Regions from separate parts of the Lentibacillus sp. Marseille-P4043 genome, predicted to be linked through region 2. Evidence: predicted binding sites of a transcription regulator. Region 2 holds the regulator's gene; each other region holds the start of a gene.
The links. Region 2 encodes LexA, which represses DNA repair genes until DNA is damaged. Its sites were predicted from a motif close to CGAACATATGTTCG; they were not measured.

Region 1 (6,241 bases), 330 kb from region 2:
TTATATTTTCCCACCAAAACCATCGATGCGATTGATCACAAATATTTTCGAGTTTTGCCAGGAGCACGTTCCAAAATTTAATACGATCAGCATTTCTGGGTATCACATTCGCGAGGCAGGCTCTACAGCGGTACAGGAAGTGGCATTCACCATCGCAAATGGCATGGCATATGTCGATGCAGCGTTGGAATCTGGACTTGATATTGATGCGTTTGCGCCAAGGTTAGCCTTTTTCTTTAATGCACACAATCATTTTTTTGAAGAAGTCGCCAAATTCCGTGCAGCTCGCAGAATCTGGGCAAAGATTATGAAAGAGCATTACAAGGCCAAAAATCCGAAAAGCTGGAAGTTGCGTTTTCATACCCAGACTGGTGGATCAACATTAACAGCGCAACAGCCGGATAATAATATTGTTCGTGTTACATTGCAAGCGCTCGCGGCAGTGATGGGCGGGACACAAAGTTTGCATACTAATTCCCGTGATGAAGCATTGTCATTACCAACAGAAGAATCTGCTCGGATTGCATTACGCACACAGCAAATTATTGCGAATGAAAGCGGTGTAGCGGATACCATTGATCCGTTTGGCGGTTCGTATTATGTGGAGGAATTAACGGATCAAATAGAAGCAGAAGTGAATAAATATATTGAGCGGATTGATGAAATAGGTGGGGCAGTAAAAGCGGTTGAAGAAGGATTTATGCAACGGGAAATTCATCATAATGCATATGAAACTCAAAAACGGATTGAGAGTGAAGAAGAAATCATTGTCGGCTTGAACAAATTTAAATTGGATGAGGAAGTAAACCCTGATTTATTAAAAGTGGATGAGGCACTGGAACAAGCACAGATTCAATCAATTCAATCAATCAGAGAAAGCCGGGATCAGGAGAAAGTGGATCAGGCTTTAGCGGAACTGAAAAAGCATGCTAAAATAGAGAAAGCAAATTTGATACCATACATTTTAGATGCTGTAAGAGTATATGCAACAATCGGTGAAATTTGTAATGTGTTACGCGACGAATTTGGTGAGTATGCAGGAGTATAAATAGAAGTAGAATAATCGGAGAAGAACGCTCGTATAAATCATAGCTTCTTTTCCGAGATGTTCACCGGTCTTTGTGACGTTTAACGATAAAGGGGAGAGACAGATGGGAAAAATACGCGTTTTAATTGCAAAACCTGGATTAGATGGACATGACCGTGGTGCACTTGTCATTGCACAAGCATTACGTGACCATGGGATGGAAGTAATCTATACTGGTTTACGGCAGTCACCAGTCCAAATAGCACAAGCAGCTGTACAGGAAGATGTGGATGTTGTTGGGCTATCATCGTTGTCTGGTGCACATCGGACATTATTTCCAAAAATTATCGAAGCATTGGCAGAGCGAAATGCAAGCGATATTCCGGTTGTTGGCGGTGGTGTGATCCCAAGTGAAGATATTCCGTTTTTGATTGAAAAAGGGATTAAAAAGATTTTCACCAGTGGCTCATCAACAGACGCACTGGCGAATTACATAAAACAATTGATCCAGCCAGGTGCGACCTATTTGGAAAAACCAAAGAAAATTTCACACATCGGTATTGCTGTTCAATCAATTGATGATACGATTTCCTTTTACACCGATACATTAGGGCTTGAGCTTGAAACGGTAGAAGAAGTTGAATCAGAAGGCGTAAAAGTAGCCTTTTTATCGATTGGGGAAACACGTTTTGAGTTACTGGAACCACTTCATGAAACGTCTGCTATCAAAAAGTTCCTTGACAAAAAAGGAGAAGGGGTTCATCATATTGCGCTCGCAGTTGACAATATTGATGCACGACTAGAACAATATAAAAATGATGGTATTAAGTTAATTAACGAAGAAGCAAAACGTGGCGCACATAATAGCCAAATTGCCTTTATCCATCCGAAGGCAGCAAATGGGGTATTATTTGAGTTGTGCCAAGAGAACGAGGGAAGTGATGCATAATGGATATTTTTGATAAAATTAACGAACTATATGACAAACGCAGACAAGTAGAGCTTGGCGGTGGCGATGAACGAATTGACAAACAACATGCAAAAGGAAAAATGACTGCACGAGAACGGATTGATTATTTGCTTGATGATGATTCATTTGTTGAATTAAATCCATTTATTGAACACCGTGCTTCAGACTTTGGAATGGATAAATCAATTGCTAAGGGAGAAGGCGTTGTAACCGGATATGGGAAAATCAATGGCAAACCAATCTATTTATTTGCACAAGATTTTACCGTTTATGGTGGTGCACTTGGTGAAATGCATGGGAAAAAAATTGCCGCGGTTATGGATCTTGCAGCCAAAAATGGTGTACCTTTTATTGGCCTAAATGATTCGGGTGGTGCCCGGATTCAGGAAGGTGTATCTTCACTGGACGGGTATGGACAAGTGTTTTATCGCAACTCGATTTATTCTGGTGTGATTCCGCAAATTTCAGTAATTATGGGGCCAAGTGCTGGTGGTGCTGTTTATTCGCCAGCAATTACCGATTTTGTCATCATGGTTGAGAAGACCTCTCAAATGTTTATCACCGGACCGAAAGTGATTGAAACGGTAACCGGAGAAAAAATTTCATCCGAAGACTTAGGCGGTGCACATATTCATAATGCAAAAAGCGGGAATGCTCATATCAAGACAGCGAGTGAAGAAGAGGCACTGGACAAGGTTCGCGAATTGTTGCAGTATTTACCAGCAAATAGTCAAGAAAAACCCCCACTACAGACGCCGGATGAGCGTGCAGCAGAATGTCCAGACCTAACAGAAGTTGTTCCATTTGATGCTGCAAGGCCGTATGATGTTAAGAAAGTAATTGAACAAGTTGTGGATACAGATAGTTTTTATGAAATTCACCAAGAGTTTGCGAAAAACATTGTTGTTGGCTTTGCCCGGATTCATGGACAATCGGTTGGCCTTGTAAGCAATCAGCCAAAATATATGGCTGGTGGGCTTGATATTGATTCGAGTGATAAAGCAGCACGGTTCATTCGCTTTTGTGATGCTTTCAATATTCCGCTTATCACGTTTGAGGATGTGACAGGGTTTTTCCCTGGCGTTAAACAAGAGCATGGTGGTATCATTCGTCATGGAGCTAAAATTTTATATGCTTATTCAGAGGCAACCGTTCCGAAAATTACCGTCATCACTCGGAAAGCGTTCGGTGGTGCTTATGTCGCGTTGAATAGTAAATCCATTGGCGCCGACTTGGTGTATGCATGGCCAAATGCAGAAGTTGCTGTCATGGGGCCTGATGGTGCAGCAAATATCATTTTTGCCAAGGAAATTGCGGAAAGTGATAATCCAGAGAAAACACGTCAGGAAAAGATCGATACATATCGTGAAAAATTTGCTAATCCATACGTTGCTGCTGGACTTGGTATGATTGATGACGTGATTGATCCTCGGGAAACTCGGATTAAACTTATGCAGGCTTTGGAGATGCTATACAATAAACAAGAGGATAGACCGAAGAAAAAACACGGGAATATTCCATTGTAATTTCAAAAGAAGGAGCTTTTATAAAAATGGTCCAAGTAAATCAAGATCGTTTAATTAATGAATTTATGGAATTAGTACAGATTGATTCAGAAACAGGACATGAAGAAAAAATTTCCGACGTATTGAAACAGAAATTTACTGACTTGGGACTTGAAGTGATCGAGGATAACAGCAAAGAAAAGACTGGCCACGGTTCGAATAATTTAATTTGCAATTTAAAAGGAACAAAAGATGGCGTTGACTCGATTTATTTTACCTCCCATATGGATACAGTTGTTCCAGGGAACGGGATTAAACCATCCATTAAAGATGGTTATATTGTGTCAGATGGTTCAACAATACTTGGTTCCGATGATAAAGCTGGACTTGCAGCAATTTTCGAGGCAATCCGTACATTGCAAGAGAACAATGTTGAGCATGGCAATATTCAATTTGTCATTACAGCTGGTGAAGAATCAGGATTAGTTGGTGCCAAAGCATTGGATAGTTCGCTACTCCATGCAAAATACGGCTATGCAATTGATAGCAATGGTACAGTTGGCGACATCATCGTTGCTGCACCAACACAGGCAAAGATTTCTACCGTGATGAAAGGAAAAACAGCACATGCGGGTGTTGCTCCAGAAAATGGCGTTTCGGCTATTACCTTGGCAGCTAAAGCAATTGCGAAAATGCCACTAGGTCGAATTGATGATGAAACAACCGCAAACATCGGTCGATTTGAAGGTGGACAACAAACCAATATCGTTTGTGATTATGTTGAAATTTTAGCAGAAGCTCGTTCACTTGTTCCGGAAAAAATGGAAGCACAAGTTGCGAAGATGAAAGAGGCATTTGAAACGACTGCTGAAGAACTTGGCGGAACTGCAGAAGTTGACGTGCAAGTTATGTACCCTGGCTTTAAACAGGCAGCAGGAGATCAAGTTGTTGAGGTTGCCCGTAATGCAGCAAAAACAATCGGTCGGGAAAGCAAGCTGCTAAAAAGTGGCGGTGGAAGTGATGCCAACGTTATTGCAGGTTATGGAATTCCAACCGTTAACCTTGCTGTTGGCTATGAGGAAATCCATACGACAAATGAACGAATTCCAGTTAATGAACTAGTAAAAGTAACGGAATTAGTTACAGCAATTGTGCAAGAAACGGCTAAATAATTAGCACATAAGTTAATAAACCTAATGATAATAAGGGTCCGTTTATGGAAAAAGGAGAAGGGGAGTCAGAGAAACGACTCGCTTTCCACGGACGAGCGCCCGAGCCTCCTCACAAAAATCGTTGCGGGGTCTCGGCTCACTCGTTTTTTCGCAGGAGTCTCGCCGTTTCTCTTCCTCCCTAAATCAAATATAGCGTAAATAAGAAATCGAATTATTATCTTACTTAAAAATGTGATTTTAATTCAACTAATTATCATTTGTTTTAATATAGGTGTTTCTCCATCTAAACGGAGGGGATTGGATAATGTCCAGTCTCCTTTTTTTGTGCTATAATAAATAAAAAGAAACAACCGTTCGTAAAGGGTGATAGAATGTCACAATGGTATCCGAAAAAAGGCCGTGTTATCTTCCATATTGATATGAATTGTTTTTACGCATCCGTTGAAATGGCCTATAACCCGAAGTTGAAAGGAAAACCACTAGCAATTGCTGGTAATCCGGAAGAACGCAAGGGAATTGTTGTGACGAGTAGTTATGAAGCTAGGGCTAAAGGGGTCAAGACAACAATGACATTATGGCAGGCAAGAAAACTATGCCCGCAGTTAATGGTTTTACGACCTAATTTTGATCGTTACCGGGCAGCTTCCAGAGAAATGTTTAAAATGCTTGCTGACATAACCCCATTTGTTCAACCAGTTTCAATCGATGAAGGATACATGGATATTACGGAATGCGAGCATCTCGGGAATCCAATCAAAATAGCGGAAAATCTACAGAATAAAATTAAACATGAGTTGGATCTGCCATGTAGTATTGGGATCGCCCCAAATAAGTTTTTAGCGAAAATGGCCTCTGATATGAAAAAGCCAATGGGGATAACTATTCTTAGAAAGCGGGACCTATCTCATAAATTGTGGCCATTACCTGTTGAAGAAATGTATGGAGTTGGGGAAAAGACAGCACGGAAATTAAATGCGATTGATGTGAAGACGATTGGTGATCTTGCCGGTTGGGATGTTTACCAACTGAAACAAATTTTAGGCATAAATGGCGAACGTTTGAAAAACCGAGCAAACGGGATTGATCCAAGACAGGTAGATCCAGAAGCGGTAAATGAATTTAAAAGTATTGGCAGTTCGCAAACATTGGCTGAGGACACAACAAACGAAACCGAAATTAAGAAATTAATGGGGAAACTTGCTGACAATGTAGAACGTAGAATGAAACGAAAACAAGCTGCAGGGCGAAGTGTTCAGATTATGATTCGTTACCACGATCGGAAGACAGTTACACGAAGTAAAAAGCTGCAATCCTATATTGAGAAAAAAGCGGATATTCTTTTTGTTGCGAATGAATTATTTCAAAAACATTGGAACTTAGAACCGATACGCCTGCTAGGAATTACAGTTCAAGATGTGGAAGAAAAACAAAACATTGCACACCAACTTGACTTGTTTACCTATGAAAAAGAAGCGGGAAAAGAAAAGTTATATACGGCAATTGAAGAATTGACAACGAAATACGGGAAAAATCCATTTACACAGCTGGAGGAAAATCAAAATCAAGC
Region 2 (6,241 bases):
ATTTCGTCCAGCATAGTTATCACGTGAAAAATCCGCCTCATCCTTAATGCTTGTTTTATTCGATCCTGCTAAATCAGCACTTCCACCAAAGAAATTTGGTACAGATTGAGCAATCGCATTTAATACTTCACCAGAGGAGGCCCTTGTTGCTAGTTTATCTTTTTCCGGTTCGTATATTGGTAATTCTTTGTCCCAATTGTCTGGTAGATCACCTTTTATTGCTAGCTCGAGTTCATTCGCTAATTCAGGATATTTTTCCTGATATTGGTTAAAAAGGTCGTTCCATTCTTGTTCCGATTTAGCACCTTGTTTATTAATTTTTTCTTTGAAGTCAGCATATACTTCATCTGGAACATTGAAGTCTTCCTGTTCCCACTTATAATACTCTTTTGTTAATTTGACTTCATCTTTACCAAGTGGTGCACCATGTGATGCTGCGGAATTTGATTTATTAGGTGAACCATAGCCGATAATTGTTTTTACCTCAATTAATGTCGGTTGCTTGGTATTTTCTTTTGCTTGTTTTATGGCCTGACGCAATGCTTCTACATCATTTCCATCTTCCACCCTAATAACTTCCCAACCGTATGCTTTAAAACGTTCTTCTGTATTATCAGAGAATGATCGATTAAGTTCACCATCTAGTGAAATGTCATTTGAATCATACAAAGCAATTAATTTTCCTAATCCAAGATGGCCTGCAAGTGAAGCTGTTTCATGTGAAATACCTTCCATTAAGTCACCATCACTGATAAGTGCATATGTATAATGATCAATAATGGAAAGGTCATCCTGATTATATGTTGCAGCAAGGTGTGCTTCAGCCATTGCCATTCCTACCGACATTGCAATACCTTGTCCAAGAGGTCCAGTTGTTGCTTCTACACCATCTGTATGATGTACTTCAGGATGGCCAGGTGTTTTTGAATTCCATTGACGAAATCCTTTTAAATCATCAATGGTAACATTATATCCTGATAAATGAAGCAACCCATATAAAAGCATGGAACCATGGCCAGCTGAAAGAACAAACCTGTCTCGATTAAACCATTTTGAATTTTTTGGATTGTGGTTCATAAAATCAGTCCACAGTGTATACGCCATCGGAGCGGCACCCATTGGCAAACCTGGATGACCTGAATTTGCGTTTTCGATTGCGTCAATTGCTAGCGTTCGTATTGTATTAATGGATAACTGCTCGACATCTTTTGACATATTTATTCCCCTTTCATTTTACATACTTTCTACCTCTTAACATTTTATAATGAAGATGGATTTCCCACAAGTAATACTTTACCTTTAATAGTATTGGCAATTATTGATCTTTATTTTTTCCTTGCAGGTCACGCAACTTTTGTGGTGTAACATCATTGCCTTCGCGGTCAACAACAGTCATTGTTTTAAATTGATTTTTAAAGGATTTACGAACGTTTTGTAAATATTCTTGCCTGAGTTCTTTTTGTTCTTTTTTTTCCTTGTCTGTCAACCCTTCAGTTTTCGACTTATTAGCTAATTTATTTATTCTATCTAATTTCTCTTTGGCTATCATAAAAAATACCTCCTGTACCATGCAAAAAAGCAAGAACAATAATCACGTTCTTGCCTTTTCATGATACCTTTCCTTTATAAGAGTTTCAAGCGTTAAGATGTTCTTGATGTTCTTGATGTTCTTGATATCTTCGATGAACCGTTGCTTTGGAAACCGAATGTCCCATGCCATTTAGTGTATTAGCAATTTCCTCAAAGGTTAAATTCTTCTGTCTCAGTTTGACAACTTCTTCAATAGGGAATGTTTTTCTTTCTCTACCAGGCGCTTGATTGCGATGTGTTAAATTCTTACTTGGATCATAACCTTCGTGAATGGCTTTTTTCATTCCCCGTCTAATTTTTGTATTGTGAATCCTCCGCTGATACTCCTCAACAATTCCGACAATTTGTAAAACCATTGAATCGGATTCGGATAGTTCCAACTGTCCGTCCTGAATTGCAGTGTATATCGATATATTCAATTTATGCAGTTGATGAAATAACGCAATTTTTGTATTCCCTCTCCCTAACCTAGTTTCGTCCTGGATCAGTAAACAATCCGCTTTATTGGCAGAAAAGTAATCAAGTAGCTGAAATATACCATCACGGTCTATATCGTAACCACTTGCTTGCTCTTCGATTATCTCAACAACAGTGAATTCATAACGTGTTGCAAGACTGATGAGTTCCTGCTTTTGTCGTGCTAAAGATGTTTCCTGCGTTTTTTTATCTGTACTTACCCGACAATAAAGAATCGCTTTCAATCCAATTACCCCTTCACTTATATCAGTATACTATGCGCTGGTAACCATTGAAAAGTATAAAAACCCCAATGTTAAAGCAAAAGTAACAAGATAGAATACATCTGTTTTAGTAAGTTTTCCAAACATATCAATCAGCTCCTTCATCAAATAAGAACTATTGTTCGTCTATCAATATAGTACATCGAACGTACGATCTTGTCAATGTATTTTCGAACGAACGTTTGCTTATTAATGATTCTAGTGATAAACTAGTATCAATAAATAATATGCGTGAGGTGTTTGCTAAATGACTAAACTTTCCAAAAGGCAGCAAATGATTCTTGATTTTATTAAGGACCAGGTTAGCAAAAAAGGCTATCCACCGTCCGTAAGAGAAATAGCTGAAGCAGTTGGTCTTGCGTCAAGTTCTACTGTTCACGGTCATCTTGCAAGAATAGAGAGTAAAGGCTATATAAGGAGAGACCCGACGAAACCTAGAGCAATAGAGGTTTTAAATCCGTCAGAAGAAAATAATATACCGAAAGAAGAGGCCCGATATGCACCGGTTATAGGAAAAGTTACCGCCGGAATTCCGATTACCGCTGTAGAAAATATTGAAGAATTCATCCCCTTGCCAAGTTCAAGCGCAGGACCAGATGATAGTTTATATGTCTTAGTAATCGAAGGAGAAAGCATGATCGAAGCTGGTATATTAAATGGTGACATGGTTATTGTAAAACAACAAAACACGGCGCAAAACGGAGATATTGTTGTGGCAATGACAGATGAGGATGAAGCTACAGTAAAACGATTCTTCAAGGAAAAAGATCATATTCGCTTACAACCTGAGAACGCAACAATGGAACCGTTAATCTATCAAAATGTTACGATTCTAGGTAAAGTAATTGGATTATACCGAAACATCCATTAAAAAACCCTTGATACGTTGAATACGTATCAAGGGGATTTTTTAATAAGACGCTAAATACTGTTCACGTTCCCATGGGTGTACAGTTGTTCTGAACATGTCCCATTCAATCTCTTTAGCCTCAATAAAATGCTCATAAAGATGCTCACCTAGTGCAACTGAAACAACTTCATCTTTTTCCAACTCACTTAGTGCATCCATCAATGTTGCAGGTAAGTCTTTGATTCCGTTTCTTTCACGTTCTGCTTTATCCATTACATAAATGTTGCGGTTTACTGGTTCTGGCGGTGTTAGTTTTGACGTAATCCCATCAAGACCTGACGCAAGAAGTACTGCCATAGCCATATAAGGGTTTGCGGCGGGGTCAACACTTCTAAGTTCAACCCTGGTACTTAATCCTCTTGAAAACGGGATCCGTACTAATGGACTCCGATTTTGTGCTGACCACGCAACATAACTTGGCGCCTCATATCCCGGAACTAAACGTTTATAGGAATTTACAGTTGGATTTGTCACAGCAGTGAAACTTGTAGCATGTTTAATAAGTCCAGCTGTAAATTGATACGCTATTTCGCTCAGCTGCATATCCCCATCATTGTCAAAGAATACATTTTCTCCATCCTTAAATAAGGACATATTTACATGCATACCAGAGCCGTTAACACCAAATAATGGTTTAGGCATAAATGTTGCATGTAAGTTATGTTTTCGAGCGATCGTCTTAACAACAAGCTTAAATGTTTGAATATCATCACAATGTTTAACTGCATCGGAATATTGGAAGTCAATTTCATGTTGACCTGGTGCACTTTCATGATGGGATGCTTCAATATTAAATCCCATTTCTTCCAATTCAAGAACTATATCACGACGGCAGTTTTCCCCTAAATCTGTTGGAGCTAAATCAAAATACCCGCCCCGATCGTTCAATTCCAATGATGGGTCACCATGCTCATCTAGTTTAAATAAAAAGAATTCTGGTTCTGTACCAATATTAAATGCTGAGTAACCTAATTCTTCCATTTTTTTAAGATTTCGTTTCAAATTATATCTTGGACATCCTTCAAATGGTGTTCCATCTGGATTGTAAATATCACAAATAAATCGCGCAACTTTTCCTTTGTCAGATGTCCATGGGAATACGACAAATGTATCTAGGTCTGGATGCAAATACATATCAGATTCTTCAATCCGAACAAAACCTTCAATTGAGGATCCATCAAACATCATTTTATTATCTAACGCTTTATCCAATTGGCTTAACGGAATTTCAACATTTTTAATTGTCCCCAGCATGTCCGTAAATTGCAAGCGTATAAATCGAACATTTTCCTCCTCTATTATTTGATAAATTTGTTCCTTCGACAATTTTGAACTCATTCGTTAGCCTCCCAGCTTTTCAAATCACCTTTATTTTTATTGAAAAAATCTAGATAATTCACCTTGTCTCAAGCTAGATTTTCCCATTCTTCCAGCTTCATGTAATTCGTTCTTTAACATAATTCTAAGCTCTTTTTCGGATAACATTTCCTTTTGCTGTTGCATCTGTTTATTAGTGATAAGCAAATGCTTAATACCAGCTAAGTTAATGCCTTTGTCAAGTAAGTCTTTTATCTCCAGTAACCGATCAACATCATTAAAGGAGAACAACCGTTGATTCCCTGATGTTCTTTCAGGTTGAATAAGACCATGTTCCTCATAGTTTCTAATTTGTCTTGCCGTTAGTTCCGTTAATTTCTTTACTATTCCTATCGAGAATAAGGGCATGGAACGTCTATCTTGATCGTTCATTATTGAACCCCCTTCAACATTTATAATTAATAGTTTACCGTATGTTAATATCTCTGTCAAATAAATGTAAGGTTTCCTAACATAAGCACCAAAAAGAAATAGAGATAGATTCCCATCTCTATTTCTTTACCCTATTTTAATGTGAGAAAACCTTTTTTAATGAGAGTTGTTGCAGCTTCTTTTAAAGCAATCTTCACATGTTCGTAAGTCAAACCACCTTGTACAAACGCCGTATAGGGAGCTCTTATCGGTCCGTCGGCTGTTAATTCAAGGCTTGCCCCTTGTATAAATGTTCCAGCTGCCATAATGACATCATCTTCATAACCAGGCATTGGACTTGGGACTGGTGTTACAAATGAATTAACCGGTGAGTTCATTTGAATGGTTTGACAGAACGCAATCATTTGCTCCGCACTTTCAAATGTAACCGATTGAATTAAATCAGTTCGCTCCGCTTGATAGTCTGGCTGTGTTGTATATCCAATTAGCTCTAGAAATCGAGCTGTAAAAACGGCGCCTTTTAATGCTTCCCCAACTACATGCGGAGCCAAGAAAAACCCTTGGTACATCTCCTGCAACATATGTAATGTGGCTCCAGTTTCTTTCCCCAATCCTGGAGCTGTTAACCGATTGCCACATTGTAAAACAAGCTCTTTACGACCAACGATATATCCACCAGCCCGAACGATTCCACCACCTGGATTTTTTATTAAAGATCCAGCGATTATGTCTGCTCCAACATGTAATGGTTCTTTCTCCTCAACGAACTCCCCATAACAGTTATCAACAAACACGATAATTTCGTCATTGATTTCCTTCACAAATTGCACCATTTCTGCGATTTGTTGGATTGTAAAGGATGGCCGATCATCATAGCCCTTCGATCGTTGAATACCTACGACCTTTGTTTTTGATGTTATGGATCGACTTGCTTCCACATAATCAATCGAACCATCTTGCTTTAGGTCTACTTCCTTATAACCAATTCCAAAATCTTTTAATGACCCTGTATTGTCTCCACGCTTGCCAATAACCGATTCCAACGTATCATACGGTTTACCTGTTAAATAAACTAGTTCTTCCCCAGGTCGAAGCAGTCCAAATAGCGCGGTGGAGATTGCATGTGTTCCGGATACGATTTGCGGTCTTACTAATGCTTCCTCTCCACCAAACACCTCCGCATAGACTGCTTCTATAGTTTCCCTACCATCATCATCATAGCCATATCCAGTTGTTGAATGAAAATGACTGT
Region 3 (6,241 bases), 210 kb from region 2:
TTTTCTTCATTGCATCGTTAAACGAATCAACCGACTCGATATTTTTTACCAAAGGCATCATATCAATAATCGGCTTTGCCTTTAATCCTTTTACCGATGTGCTGCCAATGTGATGGATGCTGGTGATCTCCGAGCCAAAAATTCCACGCAATTTGGCAGCCTCTTCTGCAAACATTAACGGCCATTTTTCGTTGTGATCCGTTACTACTACTTTTCTCATTTCATCACCCTTCAGGAAATGCGCCTGATTTGAATTATTTAGTGGCTAGCCAAATTGTCCATGGATCTTTTTCTATAATTGGACCATCTTGAATCGATTGATTTACATGGTCGGCGAATAACAATACTTGCTGATCTGATAAATCATGTAGAATAGATCGTCCGTTTCGGGATTTGATATCGTTGAGCAATAGTTTTTTGTTCGTATACGTTTCTCTTATTTCCCAAAGTTTCATTTCTTTAATGGATCGAAAGCCTGCTTTTTTAAGCTCGGTTTTAACGATTGGGGAGGCATATCTTCTTTTTGTCTCGATTTCTGCAAGATGCGGGAATAGGGTGAACAGGTAACCCCGAATATGATGACAATCCCCTTTTAACAAACAATCTTCGGGCGTCCTATCTTGTACTAATAGCATCCCATCTTGCTTTAAAATTCGATGGGCCTCAGAAAAACACGATGTTAAATCATCAAGGTGATGGATGAGTGCCCGCTCTAAAACGAAATCCGTATATCCATCTGGCAATCCGGTACAATAAGCATTCCCTAATTGAAACTTTATTTGTTTGTATGAGCTACAATTTTGTCTGGCAGCATTTACCATAGCCCTTGAAAAATCAATGCCGGTAATGGAGGGAATATCTATATCGGCAAGCGCCTTTGCATATATCCCTCCGCCTGTTCCAATATCCACTGCCTTGGTAATTGCCCGATCTTGAATCAATGTCTTTACAACACGTAACCATGTATCATCAGCTTGTCTTGTCACATAACTATGTTTATTCTTTTCATCGTGAAAGTTCATCCCCATTAAAATTACCCCTTTTATGTAAGATACCTTTAGTTTACAAGGAGAATAGCTACTTTGATAATACAGGTTTCAAATAGGTTACAATCACATTTTCTTATTGCACATACAGAATAAATTAGTTTGATAAAAAGGTTAACGCAACGACTGCGCTGATATGTGTCTTGTACAATTATGCAACTTCAGCTTCCATTCCACGTCAGCCTTTTCCAGTATTGTCAATGAACAGTTGTGAAGCGACGTCTCGACATCCTCATCCGGCAACATTTCTCTTAAAAGGGATTTAATAAAAGATCCATGGCTAACAATTAATATGTTCTTCCCATGTTGTTCGTTCAAAATTTCAGCCATTATCGATCGGCCTCTTGCCATAATACTTTCGCTTTTTTCTCTATGTAAGTCCAATTCCCGCCAATCAGGGCCCCATTTTGCTACCCGTTCTTCCTCTGTCGTTCCTTCGATCAGCCCACCACCATTTTCACGTAGTCTGGAATCGAAATGAATCGTTCTATTTTCTAGTTTATTTCCAATTATCTCAGCGGTTTGCTTTGCCCTTGCTAGATTACTAGAATAAATCACGTCCCAATCTTCAACCTGCAAACGATCCGCAAGTTTTTCCGCTTGTAAAAGCCCTTCCTTGTTAAGTGGCACATCAGTACTTCCTTGTGCCCTTCTTTCTATATTCCAATTCGTTATCCCGTGACGCACGAATCCGATTTTAATCATCTCTTCACCCCTAATTACTCTATAAAGTTCCTCGGCATTTCTAGCTTTTATTGTAACATAATAATAAATAATGAAGATTGGAAAAACTCGATCCGAAAAATTTCCTAATCCACGATTGTAACTTCTACTGTTCTTCTGCCCCAGTTATATGCTTGCTTCTTCGTCGGGAGGTGTACGTCGATTGCATTCCCATTTATGGCGCCGCCTGTATCAGCTGCCACAGCATAGCCGTAGCCTTCTACATAAACTTTTGAGCCAAGCGGGATAACGTTAGGATCAACAGCAATTACTTTTGCATTGGGATTCTCATGCAAATTCACACCTGTTGCGGTTATTCCCGAACATCCCGAACAATAAGCTGTGTAAGCTGTTGCTTCAACAGATAATGTCCTTCCTTCTGCTTTTGTTAGCTGTTTCCCGACCTGTTTACTTGCTTCCTTGCTTCCCTGCGTCTCCGATTTTTGGGAATGGGCCTCTATATTAGCCGCTGCTTCCACTTGTTTTGATTCTGGTCGAAGTTCCGGTCCATTTACTACCAGCTTTTGTCCAACAATAATTAAATCAGAAGAAAGGTCATTCCATGCTTTCAGATTCGCAACCGTTACTTCATCACCATATGCTTCACTGATCTCACTTAGCGTATCTCCCTTCTGTACGGTATAATACTCTTTTTTAAGTTTTAATGTTTGTTTCGAATATATCAACGTTGATTTTAATCCATTTACCTCCATCAGTTCGTCCACGGTTGTATGATGGTTAATAGCTATATCCCAAAGCGTGTCACCCTTACGCACTTCATATTCAGCCTCAGCTGCAGAAACGGTCATTGTAGAAATGAACAACATGATTAAACCAAGACACAAAGATACTAACTTTTTCATTTTGTTGTCCCCCTAAGGTTGTTCAAAAAATAACCAAATAATAAGCGGCGAATCTCTTCGTTGGCTTGCTTTTCCCCTCCTCGTGTACCTATTTATGTTACATTCCGGGGCTCAGGAGCTACGCCGCCTTGACCTTCTTGCTTCTAATTTGGCAATTTTTTGAACACGCACTTTTAATTACTGACAAGCTCATCGTATCATGGTAACCTTCCCTCTGCGGTTACAGCCTGTTTAAAAAAGAGTGACATGCTTTACAAATGAAATAAGTTATGATTAATCGGTTCTATTCCCTTTTTTCCCCGCATAAAATTCGCCTGGGTATCTGTTTTTTGTGTAAAAGTAGCCGTTGATTCAAATAATTACCATTGCATAAAGAACGTGTATTCGCATATAATAAAAATATAGGTACAGAACACTAGTTTCCTCAAAAGGAGTCTTAGGAATGAAACGGGTTATTTTTCTGGTTGATATGCAAACGTTCTATGCTTCCGTGGAAAAGGCGGAGAACCCAAAACTGAAAGACAAACCAGTGATTGTGTCAGGCGATCCGGAACGACGGAGTGGGATTATTCTGGCTGCCTGTCCCATTGCTAAAAAATACGGAGTAAAAACGGCTGAAGCATTATGGGAGGCAAAAAATAAATGTCCAGAAGCCGTCGTTATACGGCCACGCATGCAACGGTATATTGACGTGTCATGCCAAATCACCGAAATATTGGAGCACTATACCAATCTTGTGGAAGTATTTTCGATCGATGAACAATTTTTGGACATCACCGGAAGCCAAAAGCTGTTCGGAGACCCATTTACCATTGCCAAAAAGATACAGCAGGAAGTCATGGAGGTAACAGGCATCTATGCGCGGGTTGGCATTGGACCAAATAAAGTATTAGCAAAAATAGCTTGTGATGCATTCGCCAAGAAAAATCGGACTGGGATTTTTCAATTAGATAAATCCAACATGAAAGAAACGATGTGGGAGCTTCCAATCGGTAAAATGTTTGGTATTGGCAGCCGAATGAGGCATCACCTGCAACGAATGGGCATTCGGAAAATTGGACAGCTGGCGAATTTTTCTGTAGATGCATTAACCAAACGTTGGGGTATTAATGGGCAAGTCCTATGGCAAACGGCAAACGGAATCGATTACGCCCCGGTAACAACAAAGACACATGATGGACAAAAGGCAGTTGGACACCGCATGACATTACCTCGGGATTATGAAACGTTTGATGAGATAAAAGTGATCTTATTGGAATTAAGCGAAGAAGTTGCTAGACGTGCACGGGCCGATGGTTATCGAGGCAATACCGTGTCAATCAGTGTCGGAGGTGCGGATTTTTCCTTCAAAACCGGATTTCACCGGCAGATAAAGCTGGCATCACCGACCAATTTTGGCATGGATATTTTCCGGTCAGCATTGCATTTATTCCGGATGCACTGGGACCGACAACCCATTCGAAGTTCTGGGATAACATTGTCACAGCTGCAGCCAGCCGATCCTTATCAATTAAGCCTTTTCGATTTGTCATTAAAAAAAGAACGCCTTTCTCAAGCGATGGATGATATCTATACAAAATATGGACCAACCGCCATCGTCCGGGCATCATCGCTAACAAATGCCGGGCAAGTGTTCAGTCGAGCTGAAAAAATTGGTGGGCATTACAAATAAGGGATGTTCAAGCGGCGAATATCCTCGTTAGCTTTACTGAGCCGCCTCAACGTCAACAACTTTTGAACATGCAATAAAAGGAGTGGAAAATGAAATGAACCCTAATAAACTAACACCAGGCCGTAATTTGATGTGGGAATCCAGTCGCATGATGCTACCGGAGCATAAAGCGCGGATCCGTCAACACCAAAAAGAACTGACGAAACGAACAAAACCGATACTGGATGAACAGCAAATCGAATTGTTTTCTGGAATGATTTCTGATGCGATGCAACAAGGGTTGGATCTGAGAATTCAAATCTTCCACCCCTATCAGGACCATTACGTTACAGGAAAAGTGCAAAAAATAACCCCCGAACAAAAACTTAAACTAGTTACATTGGATGGAAGCGAATGGGTTTCTTTTGATGAAATTATGGATGTTTCTGTTTGCTGAATGGATTATGACGAAAGTTACGAGGATCCCTATACTTAAAAGTAGTGGGCAATCCCTAACAAGGAAAAGCCCACGTAGAAAAAGCACCGGATTACTCATTCCCCTTTCCCCTCTCCAGCTAATTCAATCGTCCCGCCAATTTTGCTTTATTAGGCTTTTTGGCCAACAGCGAACAAACAATTCCAATGATCGGGAAAATAAGTGAAAAAACGAGTACCAACGTATAGCTATGGAATGTGTCAAATCCAACACCAAATGGTAAAGGTCCAAATGCTGATCCTAATACGATAATGGTCATGCCGACACCATTAATGCTGCCAATATACCTTCTGCCAAAATAATCCGGCCAAATCACATTCATGCCAATCCGTTCAAAACCATTGGCCATTCCCCATAGGATGCCGAATAGAATTGCTATAGGTAGACTTGTTGTGACCAGAAGCAATAAAAGCATCGCCATTTCGATAATGAAAACAACGGCTAGGATATAATTCGTCTTTATCAAGGTAAGGTAACAATTGGCGAACTGAAAGAAATTATTCAATTGCAAGCGAACATCATGCACGTACACGTTAAGGTTATGTTAGCGTTGATCAATCCTCATCACCATGATTATGTCGAGGTTCCAAATTTAGACACTTATTATATGAGAAGATACCATCCGCACGAGATTAATAGGTATAGAGCTGAAACCGGCAACAAGTGGATTGCATTGGAAGCTCATACGACAGCTAAAGTTATGAATGATGAAAGACCAAAACGTTAGACATGCACACGTGGAAATGGCCTTGCAGCAATTAACTTTGATGGAGATGTATGAAGCATTGATGAAACGAATGGGCTGGTCTTTTACTCCTCGTGTATCGACCCAGGACCAAGTTAACACCTATCAGCATTTTTACCAAACGTTCAACCGTTGACCCGATTATCAAAAATCATAAATACAAATTAATGTAAGCATCCCCACACTCAGTCCAACTAGCCACTCTTTAACATATTAAGTGGCTAATTTGCAAAAACATCCTTGAGATCAGCGTGAAAACCAGGTAGAAATTTAGAGGTAATTATTCCCACGTCTGTTTTTACATCATGCTGTTCATACATACCTTGATCATTTAGCGCGTAGACCATTATCGAATCAAGTGACGGGTTGACAATCCAATATTCCTGAACACCATAATCCATATATAGATTCAGTTTTGTAACTAAATCATGGGACTGATTGGAAGGACTAAGGATTTCCACGACAAGATCTGGAACACCAACATACCTTGCATCCGTAAAACCACTTTTATCACAGATAATGCTGATATCTGGAATAACAATTTTCGTGCCATCGATTTTTTCATTCATTAATTCAATGTCGTACGGTGCAGGAAATACCTCACAAGGTCTACCCTTAAGAAAATTCCCAAATTCAATCTGTAGCTTACTAGATATGCGTTGATGCTTTGTCGATGGTGATGGTGACATATATACGAATCCATCAATATATTCCAAT

Region 1: a site for LexA is predicted at 5,018-5,031, ahead of C8270_RS12815 (DNA polymerase IV). Genes of this name have one in related genera too.
Region 3: a site for LexA is predicted at 3,006-3,019, ahead of C8270_RS13485 (DNA polymerase IV). Genes of this name have one in related genera too.

Annotation. Positions count from the first base shown of each region.
Region 1 is NZ_LT984884.1:2,613,350-2,619,590, forward strand. It holds gene C8270_RS12795 (acyl-CoA mutase large subunit family protein) at 1-1,048, shown strand, start outside; gene mce (methylmalonyl-CoA epimerase) at 1,152-1,976, shown strand; gene C8270_RS12805 (acyl-CoA carboxylase subunit beta) at 1,976-3,523, shown strand; gene C8270_RS12810 (M20/M25/M40 family metallo-hydrolase) at 3,550-4,674, shown strand; gene C8270_RS12815 (DNA polymerase IV) at 5,046-6,241, shown strand, end outside.
Region 2 is NZ_LT984884.1:2,943,956-2,950,196, forward strand. It holds gene tkt (transketolase) at 1-1,215, opposite strand, end outside; gene C8270_RS14625 (DUF896 domain-containing protein) at 1,316-1,549, opposite strand; gene C8270_RS14630 (YneB family resolvase-like protein) at 1,635-2,291, opposite strand; gene lexA (transcriptional repressor LexA) at 2,578-3,201, shown strand; gene glnA (type I glutamate--ammonia ligase) at 3,241-4,578, opposite strand; gene C8270_RS14645 (MerR family transcriptional regulator) at 4,615-4,989, opposite strand; gene C8270_RS14650 (methionine gamma-lyase family protein) at 5,121-6,241, opposite strand, start outside.
Region 3 is NZ_LT984884.1:2,731,297-2,737,537, reverse strand. It holds gene C8270_RS13505 (GrpB family protein) at 1-220, opposite strand, end outside; gene C8270_RS13500 (class I SAM-dependent methyltransferase) at 255-1,028, opposite strand; gene C8270_RS13495 (histidine phosphatase family protein) at 1,161-1,751, opposite strand; gene C8270_RS13490 (3D domain-containing protein) at 1,856-2,632, opposite strand; gene C8270_RS13485 (DNA polymerase IV) at 3,075-4,304, shown strand; gene C8270_RS13480 (YolD-like family protein) at 4,399-4,740, shown strand; gene C8270_RS13475 (hypothetical protein) at 4,859-5,245, opposite strand; gene C8270_RS20055 (hypothetical protein) at 5,487-5,660, shown strand; gene C8270_RS13470 (Uma2 family endonuclease) at 5,746-6,241, opposite strand, start outside.